Regions from separate parts of the Streptomyces sp. NPDC048604 genome, predicted to be linked through region 1. Evidence: riboswitches for the same ligand, from Rfam matches in the RefSeq annotation. Region 1 holds a riboswitch; each other region holds the start of a gene.

What was found. A riboswitch is a leader RNA that binds a small molecule or an ion and turns the genes downstream of it on or off. The one in region 1 is predicted to bind thiamine pyrophosphate.
Region 2: linked by a shared signal. The riboswitch ahead of ACGFMM_RS06640 (thiamine ABC transporter substrate binding subunit) and the one ahead of thiC (phosphomethylpyrimidine synthase ThiC) in region 1 are both predicted to bind thiamine pyrophosphate.
Region 3: linked by a shared signal. The riboswitch ahead of thiO (glycine oxidase ThiO) and the one ahead of thiC (phosphomethylpyrimidine synthase ThiC) in region 1 are both predicted to bind thiamine pyrophosphate.

Annotation. Positions count from the first base shown of each region.
Region 1 covers NZ_JBICVX010000004.1:3,381-6,648, reverse strand. Annotated here, with positions in the region: gene ACGFMM_RS09335 (SsgA family sporulation/cell division regulator) at 1-134, shown strand, start outside; gene ACGFMM_RS09330 (YibE/F family protein) at 142-1,497, opposite strand; TPP riboswitch at 1,569-1,715, shown strand; gene thiC (phosphomethylpyrimidine synthase ThiC) at 1,708-3,268, shown strand, end outside.
Region 2 covers NZ_JBICVX010000002.1:608,751-612,018, reverse strand. Annotated here, with positions in the region: gene ACGFMM_RS06645 (ABC transporter permease) at 1-781, opposite strand, end outside; gene ACGFMM_RS06640 (thiamine ABC transporter substrate binding subunit) at 847-1,935, opposite strand; TPP riboswitch at 2,026-2,152, opposite strand; gene rlmN (23S rRNA (adenine(2503)-C(2))-methyltransferase RlmN) at 2,173-3,268, opposite strand, start outside.
Region 3 covers NZ_JBICVX010000017.1:131,712-134,979, reverse strand. Annotated here, with positions in the region: gene thiE (thiamine phosphate synthase) at 1-45, opposite strand, end outside; gene ACGFMM_RS29900 (Rv2175c family DNA-binding protein) at 129-494, opposite strand; gene ACGFMM_RS29895 (NAD(P)/FAD-dependent oxidoreductase) at 537-1,775, opposite strand; TPP riboswitch at 1,837-1,948, shown strand; gene thiO (glycine oxidase ThiO) at 1,946-3,115, shown strand; gene thiS (sulfur carrier protein ThiS) at 3,112-3,268, shown strand, end outside.

The DNA of each region.
Region 1 (3,268 bases):
CCCCGCCGCTGGTCGCCTTCCTGGACCGTACGGACAAGCTGGTCCCGCTCGGCCAGGAGCGCACCCTCGGGGACTTCGAGGACTCCCTGGAGGCGGCGCTCGGCAAGATCCTCGCCGAGGAGAACGCCGGCTGACGGTCCGCTACTTCGCGCGTCGGCGCCGTCCGCCCCGAGCCGGCCGGCGCTTCGCGGGCTCTCCCGCTCCGTCCCCCGGCCGGTCGGCCGAGACGACCAGCGCCGCCAGTGCCGTCGTGACCGGCACCGAGGCGACCAGTCCGATCGAGCCGACCAGCGTCCGGACGATCTCCTGCGCGACCAACTCGCTGTTGGCCACGTTCCCCACGCTGCTCTGCGCGATCGAGAACAGCAGCAGCAGGGGCAGCGCAGCGCCCGCGTAGGCGAGGACGAGCGTGTTGACCACGGACGCGATGTGGTCCCGGCCGATCCGGATGCCCGCCCGGTACAGCGCGCGCGGCCCCATCCGCGGATCCGCCTGGTGCAGCTCCCAGACCGCGGAGGTCTGGGTCACCGTCACATCGTCGAGCACGCCCAGCGAGCCGATGATGATGCCCGCGAGCAGCAGGCCGGACATGTCGATCTCCGGGTAGAGGCCGTGGATCAGACCGGTGTAGTCGTCGGTGTTCCCCGACAGCGCCGCCCAGCCGACGAACACCGAGCCGAGCAGGCCGATCAGCAGCAGCGAGATCAGCGTGCCGAGGACCGCCACCGAGGTCCGGGCCGACAGGCCGTGGCACAGGTAGAGCGCGATCAGCATGATGGCGCTCGACCCGACCACCGCCACCACCAGCGGGTTCGAGCCCTGCAGGATCGCCGGCAGGATGAAGAAGGTCAGGACGACGAAACTCGCCGCGAGCGAGATCAGCGCCATCACGCCGCGCATCCGTCCCACGGCCACCACCGCGAGCGCGAAGATCAGCGCGAGCACCGTGAGCGGAACCTTCCGGTTCACGTCGGCCACGGAGTACTGCAGATCGCGCGGGGCGTCCGGGGCGTACGCGACCACCACGCCCTGGCCCTCGTGGAGTTGGCGGGGCGCGTCCGGCTGCACGATCTCGGTGAACGTACGGCCCTTCTGCGGGCCCGTGGTGACCTCGACGGTCGCCTTGGTGCACTCCCCCTGCTGGGCGTTCACGGCCTCGCGGCCCTGCGGGGTCGAGGTGTCGCCGGTGGGCGGGACCTGGGCGGCGTTGACGTCCTTGCAGTCGATCTTCTCGGCCGAGACGACCTTGCCCTGCTCGGTCTGCCGGTCGAAGCCCACGCCGGTGCGCTCGTGCGCGGGCGCACCGCCCGGCCAGAGCACCACCAGCCCGACCACGACGGCGGTGGCGAACGGGATCAGCACCGCGGCGATGACCTTGCGCAGATGGCGGGAGACAGGCGTTGCCGGCCCGTGACTGTGGGTGTGGGCATGGCCGTGTCCGTGGCCGCCGTCCTGCCCTTGGTCGTCCGGTTCGGGGTTCCGCTGCGTGGAAGTCACCGACCGATCATCGCAAGAACGAGGGGGGCCCTCTGTTCAGCACGCCAGGGGAAACGCTAGCGTGGTGACACCTTTGCACACGCGGGAGCTCGGAGCACCGGGCTGAGAGGGCGCTGATCACCGTACGCGCGTACCGATGTACGTACGGGAGGAGGCTGCGCCGACCGCCGAACCTGTTACCGGGTAATGCCGGCGTAGGGAGTAGGTCTCATGACCATTCAGGATGCACGCACGCCTGCCGCCGATCAGGCCGCTGACCAGGCCTCCGACCAGGCCGAGCGGAAGCCGGGCTGGCACAAGGGGTACGTCGAGGGCTCCCGCCCCGACCTCCGGGTGCCGGTTCGGCAGGTGCACCTCACCAACGGCAAGGACGTGACGCTGTACGACACGTCCGGTCCGTACACCGACCCCGGCGTGGAGACCGACGTCCGGCGCGGCCTGCCGCCGCTCCGCGAGAACTGGATCATCGGCCGCGGCGACACCGAGGAGTACGCGGGCCGTCCCGTCCGTCCCGAGGACGACGGCATCAAGCACACCTCGCCGCGCGGCGGTCTGAAGAACCTCGACGCGGTCTTCCCCGGCCGTCCCCGGCTGCCCCGCCGGGGCCGCGACGGCCAGGCGGTGACGCAGCTCGCGTACGCCCGCCGGGGCGAGATCACCCCGGAGATGGAGTACGTCGCGATCCGCGAGAACGTTTCTCCCGAGGTCGTCCGCGAGGAGATCGCCGCCGGGCGGGCGGTGCTGCCGGCGAACGTGAACCACCCGGAGATCGAGCCGATGATCATCGGCAAGCGGTTCCTGGTGAAGGTCAACGCCAACATCGGCAACTCCGCCGTCACCTCCTCCATCGAGGAGGAGGTGGAGAAGATGACCTGGGCCACCAAGTGGGGCGCGGACACGGTGATGGACCTTTCCACCGGCCGCAACATCCACACCACCCGTGAGTGGGTCCTTCGCAACTCCCCCGTGCCGATCGGCACCGTGCCGCTCTACCAGGCCCTGGAGAAGGTCGATGGCAAGGCCGAGGAACTGACCTGGGAGATCTACAAGGACACGGTCATCGAGCAGGCCGAGCAGGGCGTCGACTACATGACGGTCCACGCCGGCGTGCTGCTGCCGTACGTGCCGCTGACCGCCCGCCGCAAGACCGGCATCGTCTCCCGCGGCGGCTCGATCATGGCCGCCTGGTGCCTCGCGCACCACAAGGAGAACTTCCTCTACACGAACTTCGAGGAGCTCTGCGAGATCCTCGCGACGTACGACGTGACGTACTCGCTCGGCGACGGCCTGCGGCCCGGCTCGATCGCGGACGCCAACGACGCGGCGCAGTTCGCCGAGCTGAAGACGCTGGGCGAGCTGAACACCATCGCCAAGCGGCACAACGTGCAGACCATGATCGAGGGCCCGGGCCACGTCCCGATGCACAAGATCAAGGAGAACATCGACCTCCAGCAGGAGATCTGCGAAGAGGCGCCGTTCTACACGCTCGGCCCGCTGACCACGGACGTCGCGCCCGCGTACGACCACATCACCTCCGGCATCGGCGCGGCGATGATCGCCTGGTGGGGCACCGCGATGCTCTGCTACGTCACGCCCAAGGAGCACCTGGGCCTGCCGAACAAGGACGACGTGAAGACCGGCGTGATCACGTACAAGATCGCGGCGCACGCGGCGGACCTGGCGAAGGGCCACCCGGGGGCGCAGGAGTGGGACGACGCGCTGTCGGACGCCCGCTTCGAGTTCCGCTGGGAGGACCAGTTCAACCTCGCCA
Region 2 (3,268 bases), on a different contig from region 1:
GGACCAGCTGCAGCGCGGTCTCCTTGCGCCGCACCGTCCGGGCGTGCACCGCGAGGATCGTGCCCACGGCGACGAACTGCACCAGCGTCAGCACCGCCGCCGTCGGCAGGTCGAGCAGCCGGGCGGTCTGCCGGTAGATCTCCGCCTCCAGCGTGGAGTACGACGTCCCGCCGAGGATCTGCACGACGCCGAAGGAGGTGAAGGTGAACAGGAAGACCATCAGCGCCGCCGCGGCCACCGACGGCGTCAGCGCGGGCAGCGTCACCCGCCGCCACGCCTGCCAGCGGGACGCGCCGAGCACCCGCGCCGCCTCCTCCTGCCGCGGGTCGAGCTGCGCCCACAGACCGCCCACGGTCCGGACGACCACCGCGTAGTTGAAGAAGACGTGCGCGAGCAGGATCGCCCACACCGACGTGTCGAGCCGCAGCCCCCACAGTTCGTCCGTCAGCCCGCCCCGGCCGACAAGGGCCAGGAACGCCGTGCCGACCATGACCGTGGGCAGCACGAACGGCACGGTCACCACGGCCCGCAGCACCGTCTTGCCGGGGAAGTCCAGGCGGGCGAAGACATACGCGCCGGGCAGCGCGACCAGCAGCGTCAACGCCGTCGACGCGGCGGCCTGCCAGAGCGTGAACCACAGCACCTCGAGGATGTCCGGCCGGCTCAGCGTCTCGCCGATCCGGCCGAACTGCCAGGTCCCGTCGGTCCTCACGCCGCGGGCGACGATCGACACGACGGGCCAGGCGAAGAAGACCGCGAAGAACGCGACGGGCAGGGCCATCAGGCCGAGCCGCACCGCGCTCCCGCGCAGGTCCCGTACCACCGGCCGGCCGGCGGGGGCCCGGCCTACTTCAGGACGAGCGACGACCACGACTGGATCCACTGCTCACGCTTCTCGGCGATCTTCTCCGGAGCCATCGTCTGCGGCTGGGCGATCACCGCCCCGTGCTTCGTGAACAGCTCCGGCAGGGCCGCGTCCTTCGTCACCGGGTTGACGAACATCTGCAGCGGCATGTCGTCCTGGAACTTCTTCGAGATCAGGAAGTCGATCAGCTCCTTGCCGCCCTCGGCGTTCTTCGCCCCCTTCAGCAGGCCCGCGAACTCCGTCTGCCGGAAGCAGGTGCCGGTGGAGACGCCCGTCGGGGCCTCCTTCGGCTGCGGCTCGGAGTACAGCACCTCGACCGGGGGGCTGGAGGCGTACGAGACGACCAGCGGCCGGTCGCCCTTGGCCTTCTTGCCGCCCGCGGAGCCGGAGAACTCCTGGTTGTAGGCGAGCTCCCAGCTGTCGACGGTCTTCACGCCGTTGGCCTTGAGCTTCGTCCAGTAGTCCTGCCAGCCCTCGTCGCCGTACTGCGCGGCGGTGCCGAGCAGGAAGCCGAGGCCCGGGGAGGAGCGCTCGGGGTTCTCCACCACGAGCAGGTCCTTGTACGCGGGCTTCGCCAGGTCGTCGAAGGTCTGCGGCGGGGCGAGCTTCTTGTCGGCGAAGTACTTCTTGTCGTAGTTGACGCAGATGTCGCCGGTGTCGATCGGGGTGACCCGGTGCTCGGCCTTGTCGAGCTGCAGCGCGGCCGGGATCCGGTCCAGGCCCTTGGCCTCGTACGGCTCGAAGAGGCCGTTGTCCAGGCCACGGGAGAGCAGGGTGTTGTCGATGCCGAAGAAGACATCGCCCTGCGGGGAGCCCTTGGTGAGGATCTCCTTGTTGAGGGCCTCGCCGGCGTCGCCGCTCTTGAGGACCTTGACGGTGAGACCGGTCTGCTTCGTGAACTCGGCCAGCACCTCCTTGGAGGCGTTGAACGAGTCGTGGCTGACGAGCGTGACGGTCTTGGACTTCGTGCCCTCGCCGGCGGTGTCGGCCTTGTCGCTGCCGCACGCGGCCAGCGTCGTGACGCCGAGCGCCGCGACGAGCGCGACGGCGGCGGCCTTCTTGGTGCTCACTGATTCCTCCTGGGTATGACCAGGAGAAGACGCGGCCCTGCCCGCGGCCGGGGACGTGCGGATCCACCGGCTGCGGGCAGGGCGCAACAGCTCGAGTAACGACCGAACTTCCTACCCAGAATGACCTGGGCGAGGTTCAGAGGGTCTGCGGCCGCTGTGCCTGTTCAACAGCGTGTTACCGCACTCTCAGCGCTGTGGCGCTCCCCTGTCGGAATATGCAGATGTACGAGGCCCAGACTACCGTTCGGCCGCGGCGAGCTGTCCGCAGGCTCCGTCGATCTCCTGGCCGCGGGTGTCCCGGACGGTCACCGGGACGCCGTGCGCGGCGATGGCCTCGACGAACGCCTTCTCGTCCTCGGGGCGGGAGGCGGTCCACTTCGAGCCGGGCGTCGGGTTGAGCGGGATGAGGTTGACATGCACCCGCTTGCCCTTCAGCAGCCGGCCGAGCAGGTCACCACGCCAGGCCTGGTCGTTGATGTCGCGGATCAGGGCGTACTCGATGGAGATCCGGCGGCCGGACTTCTCCGCGTACTCCCAGGCGGCGTCGAGGACCTCGCGGACCTTCCAGCGGGTGTTGACCGGCACGAGGGTGTCACGCAGCTCGTCGTCGGGGGCGTGCAGGGAGACGGCGAGGCGGCACTTGAAGCCCTCGTCGGCGAACCGCAGCATCGCCGGCACCAGGCCGACGGTGGAGACGGTGATACCGCGCTGCGACAGTCCGAGGCCGTCCGGCTCCGGGTCGGTCAGCCGGCGGATCGCGCCGACGACCCGGTTGTAGTTGGCGAGCGGCTCGCCCATGCCCATGAAGACGATGTTGCTCAGGCGGGCGGGGCCGCCGGGGACCTCGCCGTCGCGCAGGGCGCGCATGCCGTCGACGATCTGGTGCACGATCTCGGCGGTCGACAGGTTCCGGTCCAGGCCGGCCTGGCCGGTGGCGCAGAACGGGCAGTTCATGCCGCAGCCGGCCTGCGAGGAGATGCACATGGTGACCCGGTCCGGGTACCGCATCAGCACGGACTCGACGAGCGTGCCGTCGTGCAGCCGCCACAGCGTCTTACGGGTGGTGTCCTCGTCGCACGAGATGTGCCGGACCACCGACATCAGGTCGGGCAGCAGCTCCCCGGCGAGCTTCTCGCGGGCGGCCGCCGGGATGTCGGTCCACTGGGCCGGGTCGTGCACGTACCGCGAGAAGTAGTGCGTCGACAGCTGCTTGGCGCGGAACGGCTTCTCGCCGATCGCGGCCACGGCGTCCTTGCGCTCCGCGGGCGTGAGGTCGGCGAGGTGCCGCGGCGGCTTCTTGGCTCCGCGCGGCGCGACGAAGGTGAGCTCTCCC
Region 3 (3,268 bases), on a different contig from region 1:
GTCGGACAGCAGGGTGTCCGACAGCTGGGCATGAGGCGTGGACATGAGGCGTTCCCCCCGGGTGGTGCGGCGGTGCGCGGGGCGGGCGGACCCGTCCCGTGCACCGCCTGTCGGATCCTGCGGTTGCGTCAGACGGCGAGCGCCTGGGCGCGGCGCTTCACCTCGGTGCCGCGATTCTCGCTCAGCGCCTGCGCGGGCGTGCCCGGCAGGGTCGGGTCCGGAGTGAAGAGCCACTCCAGCATCTCTTCGTCGGTGAAGCCGTCGTCCTTCAGGAGCGTCAGGGTGCCGCTGAGGCCCTTGACGACCCGGTCGCCGTCGATGAAGGCGGCCGGCACCTGAAGCGCCTTGTTCTCTCCACGGCGCACGGCGATGAGCTGGCCCTCCTTGACCAGCTGGCGCACGCGCGTCACCTCGACGTCGAGCATTTCCGCGATGTCGGGGAGGTAGAGCCAGGCAGGGACGAGAGCATCGATCTTTGCGTCAATCTCGGTCACGGGACAAGCCTGCCATCCAGGACCGACAGCCGGTAGTCGGGCCTACCGGAGTGCGGCCTTCAGAGGGACAGCCGGGTCCGCGGCGCGCTCCCGGTCGACCGGACTGCCCGCCTCGATCAGCCTGCGCCCCTGGGCGAGGTCCCGGGGGCGGCCGACGGCGAGCAGGGCCACCGGCACGTCGTCGCGCAGCCACAGCACCGACCAGGCGGCGTCGCCGGGCGCGCCGCGCCACAGCAGGGCGTCGGCGTGGGCGTGGTGTCCCGCGTACTGGACGAAGCGGCCGAACTGCTCGGACCAGAAGTACGGCACCGGGTCGTACGCGGGCGCGGCCGCGGGCCCGCCGGTGATCGCGGCGGCGACCGTGCGCGGGCCCTGCAGGGCGTTGTCCCAGTGGTGGACGAGCAGCCGCTCGCCGTAGCGGGCGGAGGGGAACGAGGCGCAGTCGCCGACCGCGTACACGTCGGGCAGGGAGGTGCGCAGCCGGTCGTCGGCGGTGACGGAGCCGTCCGGGCCCAGCGCGATGCCGGAGCCGGCGAGCCACTCGGTGGCGGGGCGGGCGCCGATGCCGACGACGACGGCGTCGGCGGGCAGCCTGCGGCCGTCGGCGAGCCGGACCTCGCCGGGGGCGAGCCGCTCGACGCGGGCGCCGGTGACGAGTGCGGCGCCGCTCTCGGCGTACCAGGCGGCCATCGGCTCCGCGACCTCGGCGGGCAGGGCCCCGGCGAGCGGCCGGCCGGCGGCCTCGACGACGGTGACGGCGCAGCCGGCCTCGCGGGCGGCGGTGGCGAACTCGGCGCCGATCCAGCCGGCGCCGACCACGACGATGTCGTGCCGGCGCTCCAGGACGGGCTTGAGGCGGGCGGCGTCGTCGAGGGTGCGCAGCAGGTGGACGCCGGGGACGCCCTCGGAGCCGGGCAGGGTGACCGGGTACGCGCCGGTGGCGAGGACGAGCACGTCGTACGGGACGGGGCCGGCCTCGGTGTCGACCTCGCGGTCCCCGGCGCGCAGCCCGGTGGCCTCGACGCCGAGGCGGAGTTCGACGCCGAGGGACTCGAAGTCGACGTCGAAGGCGGAGTCCTCGGCCTTGCCGAGGAGCACGGCCTTGGACAGCGGCGGCCGGTCGTACGGCTGGTGGGGCTCGGCGCCGATGAGGACGACCGGTCCGGTGAATCCCTGTTCGCGCAGGGCCACGGCGGTCTGGACTCCGGCCATCCCGGCGCCGACGACGACCACGCGCCGCTGCGGCGCCTGCTGCTGTGTCTGCTCCCGCTGCTCGCTCACCCGTCCACCTTACGCACCTGACGATCCGTCAGGAACCCGTGGGCTAGTCTGGCCGTCAACGTAGAGCACACGCGGGAGCCCGGACGCACCGGGCTGAGAGGGAGGCTGGCGGCCTCCGACCGTACGAACCTGATCCGGGTCATGCCGGCGAAGGGAGGGGCTGGACGCCCATGCACGCACGTACGAATGCGGACGTCCTCGTCGTCGGGGGCGGGATCGTCGGGCTGGTCACGGCCTGGCGCGCGGCGCAGCGCGGACTGCGCACCGCGGTCGCCGATCCGGAACCCGGAGGCGGGGCCGCGCGGGTCGCGGCCGGGATGCTGGCCGCGGTCACCGAACTCCACTACGGCGAGGAGACGCTGCTCGGCCTCAACCTCGCCTCCGCACGCCGCTATCCGCGGTTCGTCGCCGAACTCGCCGACGCCACCGGCCTGGACGTCGGCCACCGCGCCTGCGGCACCCTCGCGGTGGCCCTCGACGCCGACGACCGTGCGCACCTGCGCGAACTGCACGCGCTGCAGACGCGCTGCGGCCTGGAGTCGGTGTGGCTCAGCGGACGGGAGTGCCGCCGCCTGGAGCCGATGCTCGCGCCCGGGGTGCGGGGCGGGCTGCGGGTCGACGGGGACCACCAGGTGGACCCGCGACGGCTCGCCGACGCGCTGCTCGTCGCCTGCGAGCGGGCCGGGGTGGTGTTCCACCGGGCCTGGGCGGAGCGGCTGACCGTCGTACGCGACCGGGCGGCGGGGGTCGTCCTGGACGACGGCACCCCGCTCGCCGCGGACCAGGTGGTGCTGGCCGGCGGCAGCCTGAGCGGGCGGCTCGCGGGGGTGCCCGAGGACGTGCTCCCGCCGGTGCGGCCGGTGAAGGGGCAGGTGCTGCGGCTGACGGTGCCGCCGGCGTACGCGCCGTTCCTGTCCCGGACGGTGCGGGCGGTGGTGCGGGGCAGCCAGGTGTATCTGGTGCCGCGGGAGAACGGCGAGCTGGTGATCGGCGCGACCAGCGAGGAGCTGGGCTGGGACACCACGGTGACCGCGGGCGGCGTGTACGAGCTGCTGCGCGACGCGCACGAGCTGGTGCCGGGGCTGACCGAGCTGCCGCTGACCGAGACCCGGGCGGGACTGCGCCCCGGCTCCCCCGACAACGCGCCGCTGCTGGGCGCGACCGCCCTGCCGGGGCTGCTGCTCGCCACCGGGCACTACCGCAACGGGGTGCTGCTGACCCCCGTCACGGGCGACGTGATGGCCGAGATCCTGGCCACCGGGACGGCGCCGGAGGAGGCGCGCCCGTTCAGTCCCCGCCGTTTCTCCCCTTCGACCGTGCGTCAGGAGCAGCCCGTATGAACGTGTCCGTGAACGGCGAGCCCCGCGCGCTCCCCGCCCCCCTCTCCCTCGACGCGCTGGTCGCGACGCTGACGGCGGCGGCGTCGGGGGTCGCGGCGGCGGTGAACGAGACGGTGGTGCCGAGGAGCGAGTGGCCGGCGACGGTCCTCGCGG